DNA from 2 places in the Cupriavidus metallidurans CH34 genome. Region 1 is predicted to be linked to the other one. Evidence: riboswitches for the same ligand, from Rfam matches in the RefSeq annotation. Region 1 holds a riboswitch; the other holds the start of a gene.
What was found. A riboswitch is a leader RNA that binds a small molecule or an ion and turns the genes downstream of it on or off. The one in region 1 is predicted to bind glycine.
Positions count from the first base shown of each region.

Region 1 (10,310 bases):
CCCGCCGACGTGGGGAGCCAAGTCGCGTGCAAGTCACGGGAGCGTCATGAAGCGCCGATAGTCTCGGCCCGGTCTCGCAGCCCTGTGCTGCGCGGCGTCCTTTCTTCGCTCACACCGCTTCCGAACCACTGCCATGCGCCAAGCCCCACCGCAGTCGAAATCGTCATGCGCGCCCGCGTCTGCAGGGCGTCGGCGCACACTTGGCGCACTGGGTTCGCTCGGCGCGTTGTCATCACTGGCTGTAATCGCGCCGCAGACCGCGTTCGCGCAGCCCGCGCCATCGGGCGCGCGCCGCCAGCTTGTCGTCGGCCAACTGGTCGATCGCACCGGCCCGCAGGCCGATCTTTCGCGCGACTACCTGGCCGGCGCGAAGGTGCTGTTCGACGCGTACAACGCGTCCAACGGCAGCCTGCGTATCGTCCACGTCGTGCGCGATGCCGATACGAATCCGCGTGGCGCCACGGCCCAGGCAGTGGCACTGGCCGACAGCGAACATGCCGAAGTGCTGTTCGGGCCCGGCGATGCATTGCTGCCCGCGCTCGCGGCTTCCACCGAACTGTCGCGCCGTGGCGTGCAGATCGTGGCACCGCTGTCGGGGCTCTCGCTGAATGCCGAGAACGTCTGGTTCACGCGCGCCGACTATCAATCCGAACTGGACGCGGCAGTACGTCAGCTACGCGGCTTCGGACTGACCGCGGTAACGCTGGCGGTCTCTCCCGATTTCGCGGCGGGCACGCTCGCTGCAGGCACGCCCTGGCTGTCGCGGCTGGAGAAAGCCATGTCGGTACAGACGGTGCCGCTCACGGGCAACTTCGACGAGAGCGCGCGCCGCATTGCGGCGGGCCGTCCGGGCGCGGTGATCGTCGGCGGCGACACGCTCGCCTACGGCAGCCTGGGTCGCGCGCTGGCTGCGCAGAACTGGTACGGATTCCTGGTGGGGTTGTCGGCTGTCAGCCCGGTGTCGGCGCGTGAAATCCTCGGCACCGGCTATGCGGGCGGAATGGTCGTGACGCAGATCGCGCCGGGGCCGCAGGAATCGACGCTGCGTGTGGTGAAAGAGCATGTAGCGCGCATGAAGCAGTACCTCGACGAACCGCCCTCGCCCGCCACGCTGGCCGGCTACATTGGCGCCGCGTGGCTGGTGCGCGCGGCCAGCGGCATCAAGGCGCCCGGACCGGTAGAGTTGCGTCGCGCGCTGCAGACGCGTGTCGACGTTGGCGATTTCATGCTCGACTTCACGCGCGGACTACGCGGTTCGCAGTACGTGCAATTGGCGCCGATCAACAAGAGCGGTTTGCCCCAACGCGCCTGAGCCACCGATGGGCCGATGCCCCGTCAGGCGCGCGGCAGCACAATGCGCACGCGCAGGCCGCCCTCGGTACGGTTGCTCAGCGTGAGTTCCCCGCCGTGTCGCGCCACGATATCGGCGGCGATCGCCAACCCCATTCCCACACCGCCTGTGGCACGGCTGCGCGACGACTCCACGCGATAGAACGGCTCCAGCACGCGCTGGAGTTCCGCGGGCGGAATACCCGGGCCGTTATCGGACACGTCGATGATCACGCGCTCGGCGCTGTCGGTCAGCACGATATGGGCGGCGCCGCCGTACCGGTGCGCGTTCTCCACCAGATTGACTACCGCGCGGCGCAGTTCGGCCGGGTACGCCAGCAGCGGCACGGCGGTGCCGGAAAGCCGCACGTCCTGGCCCATTTCCTGGGCATCGTCGACGATCGCCTGCAGCAGTGCCAGCACGTCCACGCGCTGGCGCGGGCCGGCGGCATCGTCTCGCTCGCGCAGGTAGTACAGCGTGGCGTCGATCAGTCCGTTCATCTCGGCCAGATCCTGGCGCAGACGGTAGCGCACGTTGTTGTCCTCGATGCGCTCGATGCGCAGGCTCATGCGCGTCAGCGGCGTGCGCAGATCGTGCGACACCGCCGCCAGGAAGCGTGATTGCTGCGCCAGCTGGGTGCGGATGCGCTGCTGCATCAGGTTCAGTGCCCGGGTAGCGTCACGCGCTTCGGCTGGGCCCATCTCCTCCTCCAGCGGCGGCGCGTGGACGTCCTGCGCCAGCCGGTTCGCGCCACTGGCCAGTTGCTGCACGGGCCGCGCCAGCAGACGCGCGCCAACCCACGATGCAATCAGGATGGCCACGAGCTGGAACAACATGCCCAAGTGCGGCGGCCAGAGACCTCGAATATGGAAACCGGACGGTGGCCCAGGTGGCCCAGGTGGTCCGGGCGGCATGAGTACGCCGCCTTTCTGCATGCGGAATGCGTCGGGATGCAGCGGGGGCCCGTCGTTGTCGCCGTCGTCATCGTCATCATTGGGCGGTGGTGGCGGCCCGTGCGGATGGCTGAGCGATGCTAACGCGCCCGGCAGTGGTGCAGGCAATGAGTGGCCGGCCGCCTCGGCTTCCGAGGCGGCGCGGCGCATCCGTTCCATGTAGCGCTCCGAACCCGGGCGCGGGAAGAACCCCTCGATCACGGTCACGCCCAGCACGTGAACAGCAAGCATGATCGCGGCCATCACGAAGAACAGCCGCACGAACATCGAATCGAAGCGCCTTCGGGGCGTCTCCGATGCGCTGGAACGCAATTCGGGCCGCACGATCGGTGGATCGTCCGCCGATGGCGGCATCTGCGCGGCCATGCCGTCAGTGCTCCACGGTGCCCGTGAAGACGTACCCTTCGCCACGCACGGTGCGGATCAGTGCCGAGTCGCGCGGATCGTCACGCAGCTTCTGGCGCAGACGGGACACCAGCAGGTCGATGCTGCGATCGAACACGTCCAGATCGCGTCCACGCGCGGTGTTGATCAGCATCTCGCGATCGAGCACGCGATTGGGATGCTCGATGAATGTCAGCAGCAGCCGGAATTCCGCGTTGGAAAGCGGCACCACCGTGTCCTCGGCATCCACCAGCTGGCGCAGCGTGGTGTTCAGTCGCCATGCCGCGAACCGGACTTCATGCCCGGGCGCAGCCGGCGCCGGACGTCGCACGTCGGCACGGCTGCGACGCAGCACGGTATGGATGCGCGCCACCAGCTCGCGCATCTCGAACGGCTTGGTCACGTAGTCGTCCGCGCCCACCTCGAGTCCCACCACGCGATCGGCCAGTTCCGCGCGGGCGGTCAGCATGATCACAGGCAGGTTGCTGGACTCCCGGATTTCGCGGCACAACGTCAGGCCGTTCTCGCCGGGCAGCGAGAGATCCAGGATGACGAGGTCGTATTCCTGCTTCGACATCGCCGCACGCATGGCAGTGCCGCCTTCGGCACCTTCGGCCTCCATGCCGAATGTGGCGAGGTATTCGGCCAGCATGGCCCGGATTTGTGGGTCGTCGTCGACGATCAGCAGGCGGATTGGCAGAGCGGGGGACAGGTCCATGGCGAGCTTGCGGATGGGAACGGCCGCGGAACCGCGGCCGGATGGAGCACCCAATGTACCAGCTTGCCCATTACAAGCGATGCCGGTTTTGTATCAAACTTGATACGTGCGCAAAACGCCACAAGTAGCGAGAGGCGGAAAAAAACGCCCCCGGTGCTGCCGCATCCGGGAGCGCTCAACAGGGAAGAAGCCGGGCTCGCATGCGCCCAGCACACACCGCAAACCGAAGGGTAGGCGCAGTGTGTCGCGACAGACGTCGAGACGAAAGCGCGCATTCCAATCGTAGAGAGCCGGTCATCGCGAAGCTTGTCCGGCTTGTATCAATCATTCCGCCGCAGGCTTGCCGAGCAGCGCCTTGAGCCCGGCCAGACGATCCTTCGGGCTCATGGCCGGAGTCTCGTCCTTCGGGGCGGGACTGTCCTCGAGCTTCATCTCGGCGATGAAACGCGACGGCTCGCACGCATACGTATCGCGGGCGCGCTTGCGCTTCCTGCACCAGCTGATCTGCAGACTGCGCTGCGCGCGCGTGATGCCCACATACATCAGGCGGCGCTCCTCCTCGATCTTCTCGTCGCCCATTTCCTCGTCCTCGCGCGAGTGAGGCAGGATGCCCTCCTCCACGCCGACCAGGAACACGTGCGGATACTCGAGCCCTTTCGACGCGTGCAGCGTCGACAGTCGCACCGCATCGGGATCTTCCTCGCGGCCTTCCAGCATGCTCATCAGCGCCACGGTCTGCGTAAGCTCGAGCAGGTTCTTGCCTTCGTCGCCGAAACCATCGGCGGTGTCGAATCCGGTGGCTTCGCCCTCGCCTTCCGGCTCGGGACGCGTGCCCTTGCGTTTGAGCCAGTCGAGGAATTCGAGCGTGTTGGTCCAGCGCGATTGCGCTTGCCGTTCGTCGAAGGTGTCGTAGAGGTAGGCCTCGTAGTGGATGCCTTCCATGAGATCGTCGAGCACCACCGTGGCCGGGTCTGTCTTCGCACGATCGGCCAGCCGTACCATCGACTCGCAGAACGTGCGCAGCGGCTCAAGCTGGCGCGGCTGCAGCTTCGCCTCGATGCCACCCATCATGGCCGCCTCGAACAGCGATACCTTGGCCTGGCCCGCGAACGTGCCGAGCACTTCGAGCGTGGTGTTGCCCACGCCACGACGCGGCGTGGTGATCGCGCGGATGAATGCGGGATCGTCGTCGGGGTTGGCGATCAGGCGCAGGTACGCGCAGATGTCCTTGATCTCGGCCTTGTCGAAGAAGCTCTGACCGCCCGAGAGCACATACGGAATGCGCTCGCGGCGCAGGATCTGTTCGAACAGCCGGGCCTGGTGATTGCCGCGATAAAGGATTGCGTAGTCACGGAACTGCGCGCGCCGCTCGAACTTGTGCGCGGACAGCCGGAATACCACTGACTCTGCCTCGTGCTCCTCGTCGTTCATCGGGTGGATCGCGATCGGATCGCCCATGCCGTGTTCCGACCACAGCTTCTTGTCGAACAGCTTCGGGTTGTTGGCGATCACCGCGTTGGCGGCTTCCAGAATCCGCACGGTCGAACGGTAGTTCTGTTCGAGCTTGACCACCTTCAGACTCGGAAAATCGGTCTGCAGCAGGCGCAGGTTGTCGAGCGTGGCGCCACGCCAACCATAGATCGCCTGATCGTCATCACCCACTGCGGTGAACGCCGGCGCGCGCAGATGCGAGCCACCGGCCAGCAGCTTGAGCAACTGGTACTGGCACGCGTTGGTGTCCTGGTATTCGTCGACGAGGAAGTAGCGCAGGCGGTTCTGCCACTTCAATTGCACGGCTTCGTCGCGCGCGAACAATTCGGCGGGCAGGCGGATCAGGTCGTCGAAGTCCACCGCCTGGTACGCGTGCAGCGTGGCCACGTAATTGCGATACACCATCGCGGCCTGGTGCTCGTCGGCATCGCTCGCCTGCGCGAGCGCCGTCTCCGGATCGATCATGCCGTTCTTCCACAGCGAGATCGTGCCCTGCACGCTGCGGATCAGCTTCTTGTCCGTGGTGCCAAGCTGCTCCTGCACCAGGCCGAAGCAGTCATCGGAATCCATGATCGAGAACTGCGGCTTCAGGCCAAGGTGCTCGGCTTCCATGCGCAGGATCTGCACGCCGAGCGAATGGAACGTGCAGACCGTGAGCTGCTTGAGCGGAATCCGCTTGCCCTCGCGCGTGGTCTTGCCCTCCATCAGCTTGCCGATGCGCTCCTGCATCTCCTTGGCCGCCTTGTTGGTGAACGTGACGGCGGCGATGTGGCGCGGCTCGAACCCCTTGTCCTCGATCAGGTGCGCGATCTTCTGCGTGATCACGCGCGTCTTGCCCGATCCGGCACCCGCCAGGACGAGGCATGGCCCGTCGAAATAGCGAACGGCTTCGGATTGCGCGGAATTGAGCCCGTGGGACATGTGATCTTTGATGAGGATTGGCCTGGATCGGCCGAAAAGGCGCGGATGAAGCACACCGGAGCCGGTGCGCCAAAGCTGGCGATGTTAACACGCGCCTCGTGTCACGCGCGTCGTGTCTGGTCGCACCCTGCACGTGTGTCGGAGACCGTCCTACGGCAAGCGTTTCGAGCCCGTAACAATCGTAAGCCGCAGGCACCCGGGGCACGGCATCGGCCTCTCACTTATCACAGCGTGCCGGTATGGCTGGCGCGCGTGGCAGTACTGCATGTCGACAACAAAGCACTGGAGGCCATATGACTACGTTCCGCACGATTTCGAAGCTCACACTGATTGGTGTCACGCTTGCTGCCTTTGGCGGCTGCGCCGACATGACGCCGAAGCAGCGCAACACGGCGATCGGCGCGGGCGTCGGTGCCGTGGGTGGCGCCGTACTGACCGAAGGCAGCGCGCTGGGCACGCTCGGCGGCGCCGCCGTGGGTGGCGTGATCGGTAACGTCACGACCAAGGGTCACTAAGGGTTGTCCCAGGGCCGCTCATCAAGGGCCTGTTACCGGGCGCGATGACGGCCACTGACAGGTTGGCGAGGGCCGCCCGCAACGGGCGACCACGCACGGGACCGGGCCTGCCGCACGAGGTTTGACAAAGGCAGAACGGTCCCGTACATTCACGCGCATCCGGCCGGGAGAGCGCGCAGCGATTGCGCCGCCGAAGGGGTATCACCCGAAAACTCTCAGGCACCATGGACTGGCTGGATCGGCATGCAACATGCACACAATGCATGCCGCACTCTGGAGAGCGACATCCGCTATTGCAAGGCAATGGTGAGCATGTCCACCGAAGGGGCGCACGAAGCACCACGCTTCGTAATCTCTCAGGTATCGAGGACAGAGGGGTCATCCGCGGCAGCGGACTGGTAGCGCATTGGCGCGACCGGACGCTGCGGCGGATGACCCTTTTTTCGTTTTCGAACCACGGTTTTCGAACCGAGCGCCCCCAAGGACATCCATGACGCTCCAGGCCACGCCCCTCAACGCCATCCACCGCGCCCTCGGCGCCCGCATGGTCGACTTCGGCGGTTGGGACATGCCCGTCAACTACGGCTCCCAGATCGAGGAACACAACGCGGTACGCGCCGACGCCGGCATGTTTGACGTCTCCCACATGTGCGTGGTGGACCTGAGCGGCATCCACGCGCGCGCCTTCCTGCGCGGTCTGCTGGCCAACAACATCGACAAGCTGCAAACGCCGGGCAAGGCGCTCTATTCGTGCATGCTCGATGAGAAAGGCGGCGTCATCGACGACCTGATCGTCTACTTCTTTGCCGAGGACCGGTTCCGCCTGGTGGTCAACGCCAGCACTGCCGTCGGCGACATCGAATGGATCCAGTCCCGCAACACGGCCACCGGCAGCGGCGTGACGATCACCCCGCGCCGTGGCGACCTGGCCCCGGCCTGCGTGAGCAAGCTGGCGATTGTTGCAGTGCAGGGCCCGAACGCGCGCCAGAAGGTGTACGACGCATTCCCGTCGACCCAGCCCGCCGACACGCTCAAGCCGTTCAACGCGGTGGTGGTGCACGACGCCGAGATGGGTGAACTGATGGTGGCCCGTACCGGCTACACCGGCGAAGACGGCTTCGAACTCGTTGTGCCGGCGGAGAACGTCGCGGGCATCTGGGAAAAGCTGTCCGCCTCGGGTGTGCGTCCCGCCGGACTCGGCGCGCGCGACACGCTGCGGCTGGAAGCCGGCATGAACCTGTACGGCCAGGACATGGATATCCACACTTCACCGCTCGATGCAGGACTGTCGTGGACCGTCGACCTGCAAAGCGAGCGCGACTTCATCGGCAAGTCGGCGCTGCTGGCCAGCGGCCAGCAAAAGACCTTCGCCGGCCTGATCCTGCGAGACAAGGGTGGCGTGCTGCGCGCGCACCAGAAGGTCATCACTCCGGCCGGCGACGGCGAAATCACCAGCGGCACATTCAGCCCGTCGCTGTCGCAGTCGATCGCCTTTGCCCGCCTTCCCCGCGACATTGCCCCCGGCACCGAGGTGCAGGTGGAGATTCGCGACCGCAAACTGACCGCGACTGTGGTTAAACTGCCGTTTGTGCGCAATGGCAAGGCACTCGTGAGCTGAGGCATCGCCCGGCTTCACACCAACGGTCGCCCTTACATCCCCCCGGCGGGCTAGCCAGGGGGATGCCTGAAACAAGAAACACACTGCATTCCGGAGAACCTCAATGAATTTCCCCGCTGACCTGAAGTACACCGAGTCGCACGAATGGGTGCGCGTCGAGTCCGACGGCACGCTGACGATCGGCATCACCGATCACGCGCAGGACGCGCTCGGCGACATCGTCTTCCTGGAACTGCCCGAAGTGGGCAAGTCGGTCGGCGCCGGCGACGCGCTTGCCGTGGTGGAATCGGTAAAGGCCGCCTCCGACATCTACGCCCCGGTGGCTGGCGAAGTGATCGCCGTGAACGAAGCCGCCTCGGCCTCGCCGGAATCGGTCAACGCCAATGCGTTCGACGCCTGGCTGTTCAAGCTGAAGCCGGCCAACAGCGACGACGTGAACGGCCTGATGAGTGCCGACGCCTACAAGGCCAGCGTCGGCGCCTGAGCCCCGACACCCCAACTGATTCGATGCCGCAAACGCGGCGGCCAGGCTGACCACCTGCCGCCGCGCCCCCACGAGATTCCTTGCCATGAACGCCCCGCTCCCCATGAACGCTGCCGCCCAAGGTGCCCGGCCCACGCTGGCCGAACTGGAGGCGCGCGACGCCTTCGCCGCCCGTCATATCGGCCCCGATTCCGCCGAACAGCAACACATGCTCAAGGTGCTCGGCTTCGAGAGCCGCGCCGCGCTGATCGACGCCGTGGTGCCCGCCGCGATCCGCCGCCGTGACGGCATGTCGCTGGGCGAATTCACCGCACCGCTGACCGAGGAGGCCGCGCTCGGCCGCCTGCGCGCGCTGGCGGGCAAGAACCGCGTGCTCAAGAGCTTCATTGGCCAGGGCTACTACAACACGCTCACGCCGGGCGTCATCCTGCGCAACATCTTCGAGAACCCGGCGTGGTACACCGCGTACACGCCGTACCAGCCCGAAATCTCGCAAGGTCGTCTGGAAGCGATGCTGAACTTCCAGCAGATGATCACTGACCTGACCGGCCTGGATATCGCCAACGCGTCGATGCTCGACGAAGGCACCGCTGCCGCCGAGGCGATGACGCTGCTGCAGCGCGTGAACAAGCACGCCTCGAACACGTTCTACGTGGCTGAAGACGTCCTGCCGCAAACGCTGGAAGTGGTTCGCACGCGCGCCCTGCCGCTCGGCATCGAGGTCAAGGTCGGCCCCGCCGCCGACGCCGCGCAGGCCCATGCCTTTGGCGTGCTCCTGCAGTACCCGGGCGTCAATGGCGATGTGGCCGACTACCGCGCGATTGCCGAAGCCGTGCACGCCTCCGGTGGCCGCGTCGTGGCCGCTGCCGACCTGCTGGCGCTGACGCTGATCGCCGCGCCGGGCGAATGGGGCGCCGACGTGACCGTGGGCAACTCGCAGCGCTTTGGCGTGCCGCTCGGCTTCGGTGGCCCGCACGCGGGCTACATGGCCGTGAAAGATGAATTCAAGCGCTCGATGCCGGGCCGTCTGGTCGGCGTGACGATCGACGCGCAAGGCAACAAGGCCTATCGTCTGGCGCTGCAGACGCGCGAACAGCACATCCGCCGCGAGAAGGCCACGTCGAACATCTGCACGGCGCAGGTCTTGCTGGCCGTGATGGCGTCGATGTACGCGGTCTACCATGGTCCACAGGGCCTCAAGCGCATCGCCCAGCGCGTGCATCGCCTGACCGCCACGCTGGCCGCCGGCCTGAAGACGCTGGGGCATACGCCGCTGAACGCTACGTTCTTCGACACGCTGACGCTGGAGACCGGCTTCAACACCGACGCGTTCCACGCATCGGCCACGGCCCGTGGCATCAACCTGCGCCACGTGGACGCCACCCGCATCGGCATTTCGTTCGATGAAACCGCATCGCGCGACGACGTGATCGCGCTGTGGGAAATCTTCGCGCACGGCAAGGCCGTGCCCGACTTCGACACGATCGAAGCCTCGGTGCAGGACGGCTTCCCGGCGACGCTGGCGCGCCAGAGCGCGTACCTCACGCACCCGGTGTTCAACACGCACCACGCCGAACACGAGATGTTGCGCTACCTGCGTGCGCTGGCCGACAAGGACCTCGCGCTCGACCGCACGATGATCCCGCTGGGCTCCTGCACCATGAAGCTCAACGCCACCAGCGAGATGATCCCGGTGACGTGGCCCGAGTTCAGCAACATCCACCCGTTCGCGCCGCTCGACCAGACCGTCGGCTATCGCGAAATGATCGACCAGCTTGAGGCGATGCTGTGCGCCGCCACCGGCTACGCCGCGGTGAGCCTGCAGCCGAACGCCGGTTCGCAGGGCGAGTACGCGGGCCTGCTGATTATCCATGCCTATCACGCGAGCCGTGGCGA
Region 1 covers NC_007973.1:3,754,832-3,765,141, forward strand. Annotated here, with positions in the region: gene RMET_RS17465 (ABC transporter substrate-binding protein) at 134-1,312, shown strand; gene RMET_RS17470 (ATP-binding protein) at 1,336-2,649, opposite strand; gene RMET_RS17475 (response regulator) at 2,654-3,385, opposite strand; gene RMET_RS17480 (UvrD-helicase domain-containing protein) at 3,710-5,797, opposite strand; gene RMET_RS17485 (glycine zipper 2TM domain-containing protein) at 6,091-6,312, shown strand; glycine riboswitch at 6,467-6,554, shown strand; glycine riboswitch at 6,576-6,695, shown strand; gene gcvT (glycine cleavage system aminomethyltransferase GcvT) at 6,803-7,930, shown strand; gene gcvH (glycine cleavage system protein GcvH) at 8,034-8,414, shown strand; gene gcvP (aminomethyl-transferring glycine dehydrogenase) at 8,500-10,310, shown strand, end outside.

Region 2 (10,310 bases), on a different replicon from region 1:
GAACTCGCCCGCTGCTTCCAGCAACCATTCGCGCAGGTGCCCCATCGCATCGCTCATTGGCTGCGTGTCGGGCACCACGAGGTAGTACGCACTCGTCGCGCGCAGTGATCGCGCCACGGGTGTCACCAGCAGCCCGCGCGTCAGGTACTCATCCACCAGGAAACGCGGCACCAACCCGACGCCAAGCCCCGCGCGGGCCGCGCTGATGACCATGCTGTGGTGGTCATAGCGCGCGCCGCGCAGCGCATTGACATCGTCAATGCCGGCGGCCTCCATCCATTGCTTCCAGCCGAAGCTGCGCGTGACCAGGTGCAGTAGCGGCGATCGCGCGATGTCGTTGACGCTGACCCGCTTCTTGCCGCCGAAAAAGTCCGGATGGCAGACGGCGACCGACTCCTCGCCGAACATCCGGTCCACCCGCGCGCCCGGATAGACCGCCTCGCCGAAGTGGATCGCCGCGTCGTACGGCGTGCCCTCGAACAGGAACACATCCGACTGCGCGCGGATGTTGACGATGACCTGCGGGTGGCGGGCATAGAAACCCGGCAGCCGTGGAATCAGCCACTCGACGGCCAGTGTTGGCACGCACGCCAGTTCCACCGTGCCACCCACACCTTCGTGCGCCATGATGTCCAGCGTGTCGCGCTGCAGCTTGCGCAGCATCTCGCGCACCTGGCGGCTGTAGAGCACCCCCGCCGCCGTCAGCGTGATGCGCTGGTTGGCCCGGTGAAAAAGCTGCACGCCAAGCAGGCTTTCCAGCGAGGCGATCTGGCGCGATACCGCGCTCTCCGTGATGTACAGATCCGCCGCCGCGCGCCGCAGATTCAGATGCAGCGCCGCCGCGTCGAAGGCACGCAGGTTGGACAGGCTCGGAAGACGTTGGCGCATGGGGTGGGGGAGGGACTTGTTGACTAAAAGTCATCATCCTATACCGAAATTTCGCTTGAAACCGCCAGCTTGATGAGGAACGATTCGAACTCGCACCGCCGCGCCCCCTCTTAACGCGGCACCCCAGAACGAACAAAGACAAGCAGGACAGGGAGACAACATGAAGCGTTTGATCAGCGCCCTCGCAGCTGCCGGCCTCGCATTCGGCGCGGCTGTTCCCGGCATCGCCGCCGCCCAGGAATTCCCGGCCAAACCCGTACGCATCATCGTGCCGTATCCACCGGGCGGCACCACCGACATGGTGGCGCGCCTGATCGGCGACCAGCTCGCGATCCAGTGGAAGCAAACCGTCCTCGTCGACAACCGCCCCGGCGCAGGCGGCATCGTCGGCACCGGCACGGCGGCCAAGTCCCCGGCCGACGGCTACACGCTGCTGATGGGCTCGGTGGGCGAGTTCGGCATCAATCCGACGCTGTACAAGAAGCTGCCCTACGACGCCGCCGCCGACTTCGTGCCGGTGACGATGGTCGCCAAGGTGCCGAACGTGGTCGTGGTGTCGCCGGCCTTCGCCGAGCGTGCCCATGTGCAGACGCTGGGCGAACTGATCGCCTATCTGAAGGCGCATCCCAAGCACGTGAACATGGCATCGGCCGGCAATGGCACCTCCACGCACCTCGCGGGCGAACTGTTCCAGCGCATGACTGGCACGGAGATGAGCCACGTCGCCTACAAGGGCAGCAGCCCGGCTATCGCCGACCTGATGGGCGGCAGCGTCGATGTGATGTTCGACAACCTGCCGGCATCGCTGCCGTTCATCCGTTCCGGCAAGCTCAAGGCACTGGCAGTGACCACGCCGGCACGCTCGTCTGCGCTGCCCAACGTGCCGACCGTCGCCGCCGCCGGTCCGGTGCCAGGCTTCGACGCCAGCCCGTGGTTCGGCCTGCTCGCGCCGCGTGGTACCCCTGCAGCCGTTGCGCAGAAGATTAGCCAGGACCTGACGCGCGTGCTCGGCGAGCCCGCCGTGCAGGCCAAGATGCGCGAACTCGGCGCCGAACCGGCACCGAGCACGCCCGACGCCTTCGCCGAGGTTCTGAAGAAGGATCGCCAGAAATGGGGCGACATCGTCCGACTGTCCGGCGCCTCGGTGGACTGAAAACCACCCACATTATTCCAACTGCTTCTCCGCGCGTCCCCCGCGCGGCACCTCATCATGATTTCCAACGTCACCTCGCTCGTTTCCCTTAGCCTTGGCACCGAAGCCGCCGCGCGGCTCTCGCAACTGGTGGCCATGCCCACGCTGCCGGCCGGCAAGCTGGGTCACCCCACGCGCGCCGAGATCGCACATGCGCTGAACCTGGTGCTGTTCGCCGGCATCCTGGATCGCGTGCCCACCGGCAAGGCCTACACGGAGGATGTAGCGGCCACGGGCGGCAAGGTGCACTTCGATCACGGCGCGCTGCGCACCGTCCGCTGGCAGGAGAACGGCGCGTTGCCCGCAGGCGAGGCAGCCTTCACGCGTATCCTGCGCCCGCTTGGCTACCGCCTCAATGGCACGTATCCGCTCGACCGCATCGGCATGACGGGCCGCTCGTATGCCCACGCCGACGCGCCGGAGGAAATCGCGCAGTTCTTCCTCAGCGAATTCCATCCCGAGCGCTACAGCGAGGACTTCCAGCAAGCCGTGAGCCGCGTCGTCGGCAACTCCGCCGATCCGCTCACGCCGCGCGCGCAGTCGCTACTGTGGGAGCTGGAACGTGACGGCGCGTTGCCGCTGGCCGATGCCGGGGAACTGATCGACCTGCTGGCCCGCTGCTTCGAGCGTCAGCACGCCACGCCGCACCTGAACGACTACGAACGCCTGCTGGCCGAGTCGTCGGAAATGGCGTGGATTGCCACCGAAGGGAATGCGTTCAACCACGCCACCGACCGCGTGGAGGACGTCTTCGCGGTATCGGACGAACAGAAGCGTGTGGGCCGCCCCATGAAGGAAAAGGTCGAGGTGTCGCAAAGCGGCCGCGTGAAGCAGACCGCGTTCCGCGCCGATCCGGTTCGCCGCGCGTTCGTTGGCGCCAGCGGTGACGAGGTGGTGCGCGAAGTACCGGGTTCGTTCTACGAATTCATCACGCGCGATCGCTATGTGGACGAGGCACAGGCCATCACGCGCACGGACCTGGGCTTCGACGCCGGCAATGCGCAGGGCATCTTCAAGATGACCGCGGCGGCCTGCTGAAGCGCGACGTCCGCAACCACGAGCACGCCATGGCCGCCTACCCCTTCGTTCCCGCGCTACGCGAGCCGCAAGGCTCGCCGATCCGCGAGCTGTTCAAGTATCTCTCCGACCCGGAGATGATCTCGTTCGCCGGCGGCTATCCGTCCGCCGCGTTGTTCGACGTGGAAGGCATCGGCGCGGCATCCGCACAGGCATTGCGCGAACGTCCTGCCGAGTGCCTGCAGTACGGCGCCACGGAGGGCACGCCTGCGCTGCGCAACGCGCTGGCGGCCCTGATGGCGGAGCGTGGCGCGGCCGTCGCCCTGGACGAACTGCTGATCACCAGCGGCTCGCAACAGGGCTTCGATTTTCTCGTGCGCGCGCTGGTGGAGCCTGGCAGCCTCGTGCTGGTGGAGGAACCCACCTACTCGGCCACGCTGCAGGCACTGCGGCTGGCCGGCGCTGACGTGCGCGGCGTGCCGTCCGACCATGACGGCATGAACGTCGACGCACTGGAGGCGATGCTCGCAGACGCGCCGGCACGTCCTCGCATGATCTACACGGTGCCGACCTTCGCCAATCCAACCGGCGCCACGCTCTCACCCGCGCGCCGGCTTCAATTGCTGGAACTGGTGGCACGGCACGAGATCGTGCTGGTCGAGGACGATCCTTACGGCGCGCTAAGCTTCGACGGTCCGCCGCCGCCATCGCTGCTCGCGCTGTGCGATCAGGTGTCCGGCGCGCGCCCGTGGCTCGTGCATCTCGCAAGCCTGTCGAAGACGCTGGCACCAGGACTGCGGCTGGGCTGGATGGTGGCCGCGCCGGAGATCGTGCGTCGCGCGGTGATCGCCAAGCAGGTGTCGGACCTGTGCACGCCGCCATGGCTGCAACTGACCGCCGCGCATTACCTTCAGGCCGGAAACCTGCCCGGGCAGATCGCGCGGGAAGTGGCGGTCTATCGCGACAAACGCGATCGGCTGACGACGGCGTTGCACCAGGCGTTCGGCACGCGCATCCGGTTTGCGGATCCCGCCGGGGGCATGTTCCTGTGGGTATCCGTGGACGGCATCGACGATGCGGCGGCGCTGCTGCCCCATGCCATCGCAGAGAAAGTGCTGTTCGTGCCGGGCACAGGCTTCTACGCCGAGCGTCGCGCGCGCCCCGCGTTCCGGCTGTCGTTCGTGGGCGCCGACCCGGCGCAGATCGAAGAAGGCGTGGCGCGGCTTGCCCGGGCCGCAGCGCGTGCCGGGGTATCCGTCGTCAATCCGGACTAAGCCAGGCGCTCAGACATCCAGCGTGCCGACGAAGCCGAACTCGACCGGCGTCTTCGCATAGAACAGGCGGATGTCTTCGTGACGCAGGCGCTCCAGCAGCGCCTCCACCTCTTCGACGGTGGCGACCACCGTCACCTCTTCCGGCCGATCGGCTAGTTCGATGAAATGCCAGGAATGGAAGCGATGGTCGTGCCCGATTCCCTCCGCCGCCACCGTGTGCGTGGCACCGCGAATCTGCATCTCCCGCATCACCTGCATCAGCCAGTGCGATAGCTGCTTGCCGTGATGGCGCCGACCTTCCTGCGTGTAGAAGGTGAGTTGATAGCCCTGCATGACATCTCCCTGCGGATCTGGATTGGCCAGAAGCTGGAGCCCCCCACGTGGCAATTTCATCGTATGCCAGGGGGCAGCAATGGTCCAAGACCAGCTGCCGGGCCGAGAGCGCCCGGCACCCCCTGGGAAACCCGGTGTTGAGAATGGCTCTCATTCTGAGTTAGGATGCCGCCATCGCCCCTTGCGGGGCTTATTGCCGGAGAAGTTCATGCAGAAGATTGCCGCTTTCCTCGTTGCCGGAGTGTTCTCGACCGCCGCTTTCGCCGGCGCCAACTGCTCCAAGCACCCGAAATCCGAATGGATGCCGGAAGCCGATGCCAAGGCCAAGATCCAGGAACAGGGCTACAACATCAAGAAGTTCAAGGTGGACGGCAATTGCTACGAGATCTACGGTACGACCAAGGATGGCAAGAAGGCCGAGATCTACTTCGACACCAAGACGCTTGAAATCGTCAAATCGGAAATCGGCAGCTAAGCATGTCGGCGCCCGCGGACCGGACGAACGCCCCCGACACGATTCGCGTCTGGGACGTGGTCGTGCGTTTCACGCACTGGAGCGTAGCGGCCATCGTCTGCTTTGACCTCGTCCAGGACTCCGGAGACAAGGTGCACCGAACCCTCGGCTACATCGCCGCGGGGCTGGTGCTGTTCCGGGTCTTGTGGGGCTTCATCGGCAGCCAGCCTGCGCGTTTCCGCACGTGGCTGCCACGTCCGTCCGCCGTGCTGGCCTATGCCAAGGCACTGATCGCCGGCCGCGCGCCGCGCCATGTCAGCCATACGCCGCTGGGCGCCGTCGCCATGCTGGCCATGTGGACGCTGATCCTGGCGCTGGCCGTCACCGGCTGGATCTCGCGTCTCGATGCGTTCTGGGGCGAGGATTTGCCAGTCGACATCCACCGCTGGCTGGCGAACGCGCTGCTGGCGCTGGTGATCCTTCATGTGGCCGCAGCCATCGTCATGAGCATCAAGGGCCGCGAGAACCTCGTCGCTGCCATGATCACGGGCCGCAAGCCACGTGATCCGCGCCGCTAGCGGATTTCTATGGCATAGTTGCCATCGTTTTACCCCGCGTGTATCGGGAGAGTCTGTGCCAGCCGCCCGGCCGACACGGCGCCGAAGGAGCAACCGCCCCGGAAACTCTCAGGCAAAAGGACCGGTACCCGCCATTGAACTCTGAAGAACCCCGGCTTGCACGTCAGCCGGCGGTACCGAAGGAGCAAGCGGCACGCGTATTGTTCGTGTGCCGCGAATCTCTCAGGTCAAGGACAGAGGGGGCGTCCGCAACCGCGCATGGTGCGCGGCGGACTGCCATCCCACGACGTCCTGAAAGACCTTCGACATGAAATCCATCGCAGTGATCGGCGGCGGCATCACCGGCGCCACGACGGCTTACGCCCTGGCCAAACGCGGGTTCTCCGTCACCCTGTTCGAACGGCACCGCTATGCGGCCATGGAAACCTCGTTCGCCAACGGCGGACAGCTCTCCGCCTCCAACGCGGAAGTCTGGACGCACTGGTCCACGCTGGCCAAGGGCCTGAAGTGGATGCTGCGCAACGACGCGCCGCTGCTCGTCAACCCGCGCCCGACCTGGCACAAGCTGAGCTGGTTCGCCGAGTTCATCGCATCGATCCCGCATTACCGCGGCAACACGGTGGAGACCACGCGGCTTGCCATTGCCGCGCGCCAGCACCTGTTTGCGTGGGCGGAGGCGGAGGGCATCGACTTCGACCTCAAGCGGCGCGGCATCCTGCATATCTATCGGGACAAGGCGGGCTTCGATCACGCAGGGCAAGTCTCGAAGCTCCTGGCCGAAGGCGGACTCGAACGGCGCGCGGTGACCCCGGACGAGATGCGAAGCATCGAGCCGACGCTGGCAGGCCAGTACTATGGCGGCTACTACACGGAAAGCGACTCTACCGGCGACATCCACAAGTTCACCACCGGTATCGCTGCGGCGGCGCGCAGACTGGGTGTCCAGATGCTGTACAACCAGGACGTGAGCGCCGTGTCGACCAGCGGCCGGCGAGTGACGATCGTCTCGGCTGACGATGGCCAGACGACATCGCGCGAATTCGACGCAGTGGTCGTCTGCGCCGGCGTTGCCAGCCGCGATTTCGCGCGGCAACTCGGAGACCGCGTGAACATCTATCCGGTCAAGGGCTATTCGATCACGGTCAACCTCAACGATGCCGAAAGCCAGGCCTCGGCGCCCACGGTCAGCCTGCTCGACGACGAAACCAAGCTTGTCACCAGCCGTCTGGGCGTGGACCGATTCCGCATAGCCGGCACCGCCGAGTTCAACGGCGTCGACCGCGACATCCGCGCCGATCGCATTCGTCCGCTGATCGACTGGGTCCATGCTTGCTTCCCCGGCGTCAGCACCCGTAGCGTGGTGCCCTGGGCGGGGTTGCGGCCGATGATGCCGAACATGATGCCGCGCGTTGGCCGGGGCCATGCCGCTAACGTGTTCTACAACACAGGGCATGGGCATCTCGGCTGGACGCTGTCCGCCGTGACGGCCGAGATGGTGGGGGATGTCGTGCGCCACGCCGCCACGGCGCAGCAAGGGCGCGTGGGCGTTGGCGGATTGGTGGTGGGCAACGGCTGAGGGAAGCCCTTCTTTCCGGGCCAAAAACGAAAAAAGCCCCGCTTGCGCGGGGCTTTTCGAATCTGGTGCCCAGAAGAGGACTCGAACCTCCACAGTGTTGCCACCGCTAGGACCTGAACCTAGTGCGTCTACCAATTCCGCCATCTGGGCGATGCGAGCCGCGAATTCTACAGAAGCCTGAGGAATTTGCAAGCCCCCGTGTGAATTCTCTCGCATTCCTCCCAGGTCAGTTGCCGCGCAGCTCCAGATAGAGCCCGCCATCGACCACGTAGCGGTTCCGGCCCGCCCGCTTGGCGCGGTACATGGCGCTGTCGGCGCGATGCAGCAGTGGCTCGAGGCGCGGCGCGTCGGGCACGGCGCAGACCGCGCCGACGCTGATCGTCACGAACGGCTGCACCGGCGTGCCATGATGGGGAATGCCCAGTTCGCGTACCGCTGCCACCATCCGGCGTGCGATGGTTCGCGTCTCCTCGGACGTGGAATCCGGCAGCACCACGGCAAACTCCTCGCCACCCAGGCGGGCGCAAAACTGCGTGCCATCGAGCACGCAGGTCAAGGCCGTCGCGACCTGCCGCAGGCACTCGTCGCCGCGCGGATGGCCATAGAGATCGTTGAACTGCTTGAACAGGTCGACATCCAGAATCAGCAGGCCGATTTCCGTGCCGCGTTCGTAGGCGCGTGTCACCGCGGCATGCGACTCGCGCTGGAAGTAGCGACGATTCGGAATGCCGGTCAGGGCATCGACGTCGAGGTCCGCCTGGGCGCGCGACAGCTCCTGCGCGGTCTGCCCAAGCTGCATGGCCAGCGCCTGCTCGCGCGACTGATAGCGGCTGATATCGCGCATGAACACGAGCTTGCCGATTGGCTTGCCATCCATCCGGCAGACGGGCTCCACCATCAGTTCGTACTGCGCGCCCTGGGGAATCCCGGGATTCGTGCCGACGTCTTCGGCAGTGGCCGGCGAAGACAGCAAGTCCTGCCACGTGGCAGGCGCCACCTCGCCTTGCGCCAGTTCCGGCAACATGCGCGCCGCTGCGGGGTTGAACTCGACGATGGTGCCGTCCAGGCCGAGGATCACGCAGCCTTCGCGGATGGTGTCGAATACACGCAGCCGCGCGTAGTGCCCGACATCGTCCAGATGCGATCGCAGCGCACAGAACCAGACCAGCACCGTCATGACCGAGAACGTGGCCGGTGTAAGATCACCGCCGAGCGGGCCAGTCAGGCGCTCCAGATAGGCGAGATGAAAAACAAGCGGCAGCGCCAGGCCGCACGCCAGGATATTCCGCCCGCGCACCGACAACGCCGCGTTCGGCACCTTGGCCGTGATGAGGAAGTACAGGCTCAGTCCGAGCAGCGCATAGGTCCACGCCGCCATGATCGTGTAGCCGATACCGTGGTGGAATACGGCACCGGGTGATACACCGGGGGGCATCAGTTCGATCGAGGTCCAGACCAGATGGTGACGCTCATTGGTGAACACGAGCACGACCGACAGGACCGCCGCCATCACGGGCACCCATAGCTTCGACCAGGGCACCACGAAATGCGGCCGGCTGACATGGATCATCGCCACGAGCCAGCCAATTGGCACGGCCACGATGCCGAGGTACTGGAGCTTCGCCCAGAAGATGCGCCCGGCCATGTCCGATTCGCTGATCTCGAGCAACCGTCCGCCGCTCCAGACCACCACGCCCCCGGCCAGCAGCAGGAACGCCCTGACCGTAGGGTCGTCACGGCGCGGCCAGGCGGCAATGGCCATGCCCACGCTGCACACCACGGCGATGGTCAGACAAAGGACGAGAGGATACGATGGCATGGAAGGTCGGCCGAACCAGATCGGGGCCCCGACTGGCTGTGCGGGGCGAACCATTATAGGCTTGCGCAGTCCGACACTGGCGCGGCGCCCGGTGGCGCCGCCAATGCACAACACATCCGGAAAACCGAACGTGCCAATCATTCTCCTGGGGCTGGCGTTACTGGCTGCCTTTGTCTACGGCGTCGTGCAGCTCTACCTGAAGGTAGCCGCCGCTTACGGCGCGATCGCCGGCACCGCCGCAGTGGTTGCGCTGCTTGCCGCCCTGACCGCGCTGGCCGTGCGCTGGCTGCAACGCTATCGGGCCATCCACGGCAAGCGTGTCAACGGCGAGCGAGTGCTCGCGCTGACCGGAGACTGGGGTAGCCTGAGGCTCGACGCCGAGCGCAAGAACGGTGTCCTGGAGATGAATGGCCGGCGTGTCGTGCTGATCTTCGCCGATATCGGCGAGGCCCGCGCCGTTGCCGCCGATGGCAAGTGGCACATTGCGCTGACGCTGCACCACCACACGCCCGCAGACTGGAAGATCCCCGTCGCGGACGGCAGCACCGCCAACCGCTGGAGCAAGATCTTCACGCTGGCGGCAGCGCAGAAACTCTAGAAATCGCTGTTATCTTCACAAGGAGCCTCCGCATGACTCGATCGAACCGCCAATTGAAGCGACTGACCACCGCCAGTGCTGTCGCGCTCGTCGCCATGGTGGCCGGTTGCGCGTCGCAACCGCCGGCAGAACCGATTCCGAACCCGGGCCCCCAGGGTGGCCGTGGCACGCCGGAAGGTTGCCAGGCCGACAAGCTGGGCGACGAGGCGCTGATCGGCAAGACCGAAGCCGAGGCCGCCGCCCTGCTCAAGGGATGTGCCTGGCGCTTTGGCAGCCGCGATGGCCAGAGCCTGCCGGCCACGATGGACTACAACCCGCAGCGCCGGTCCATCGACGTGGTGGGCGGCAAGGTCACCGCCGTTCGTCGGGGCTAGCTTCGCGGATGCCTTGGCGGCTAACCTCGCCGCCAGGGCAGTACCGCATCGGGTACCGCGGCCGCTACTTCGAACGGCTGCGGTCCGCGCCGTACGTATCCATGATGATCATCGTGCGGTCCAGCACCCCGTTGTCGTCGAAGTAGGCGCTGAAATGCGCAGGCACGTAGCCGGGCAGGTACATGCGGTACGACCACGCCTCGCGCT
Region 2 covers NC_007974.2:2,326,957-2,337,266, forward strand. Annotated here, with positions in the region: gene RMET_RS28470 (LysR substrate-binding domain-containing protein) at 1-888, opposite strand, end outside; gene RMET_RS28475 (Bug family tripartite tricarboxylate transporter substrate binding protein) at 1,049-2,041, shown strand; gene RMET_RS28480 (DUF1338 domain-containing protein) at 2,099-3,118, shown strand; gene RMET_RS28485 (aminotransferase-like domain-containing protein) at 3,148-4,371, shown strand; gene RMET_RS28490 (DUF190 domain-containing protein) at 4,381-4,704, opposite strand; gene RMET_RS28495 (PepSY domain-containing protein) at 4,913-5,179, shown strand; gene RMET_RS28500 (cytochrome b/b6 domain-containing protein) at 5,182-5,736, shown strand; glycine riboswitch at 5,771-5,870, shown strand; gene RMET_RS28505 (D-amino acid dehydrogenase) at 6,044-7,312, shown strand; tRNA gene RMET_RS28510 (tRNA-Leu) at 7,376-7,462, opposite strand; gene RMET_RS28515 (diguanylate cyclase domain-containing protein) at 7,539-9,131, opposite strand; gene RMET_RS28520 (hypothetical protein) at 9,262-9,729, shown strand; gene RMET_RS28525 (hypothetical protein) at 9,762-10,103, shown strand; gene RMET_RS28530 (hypothetical protein) at 10,168-10,310, opposite strand, start outside.
Region 2: it holds a riboswitch for glycine, as region 1 does, so the genes downstream of both, RMET_RS28505 (D-amino acid dehydrogenase) here and gcvT (glycine cleavage system aminomethyltransferase GcvT) in region 1, are expected to answer to the same signal.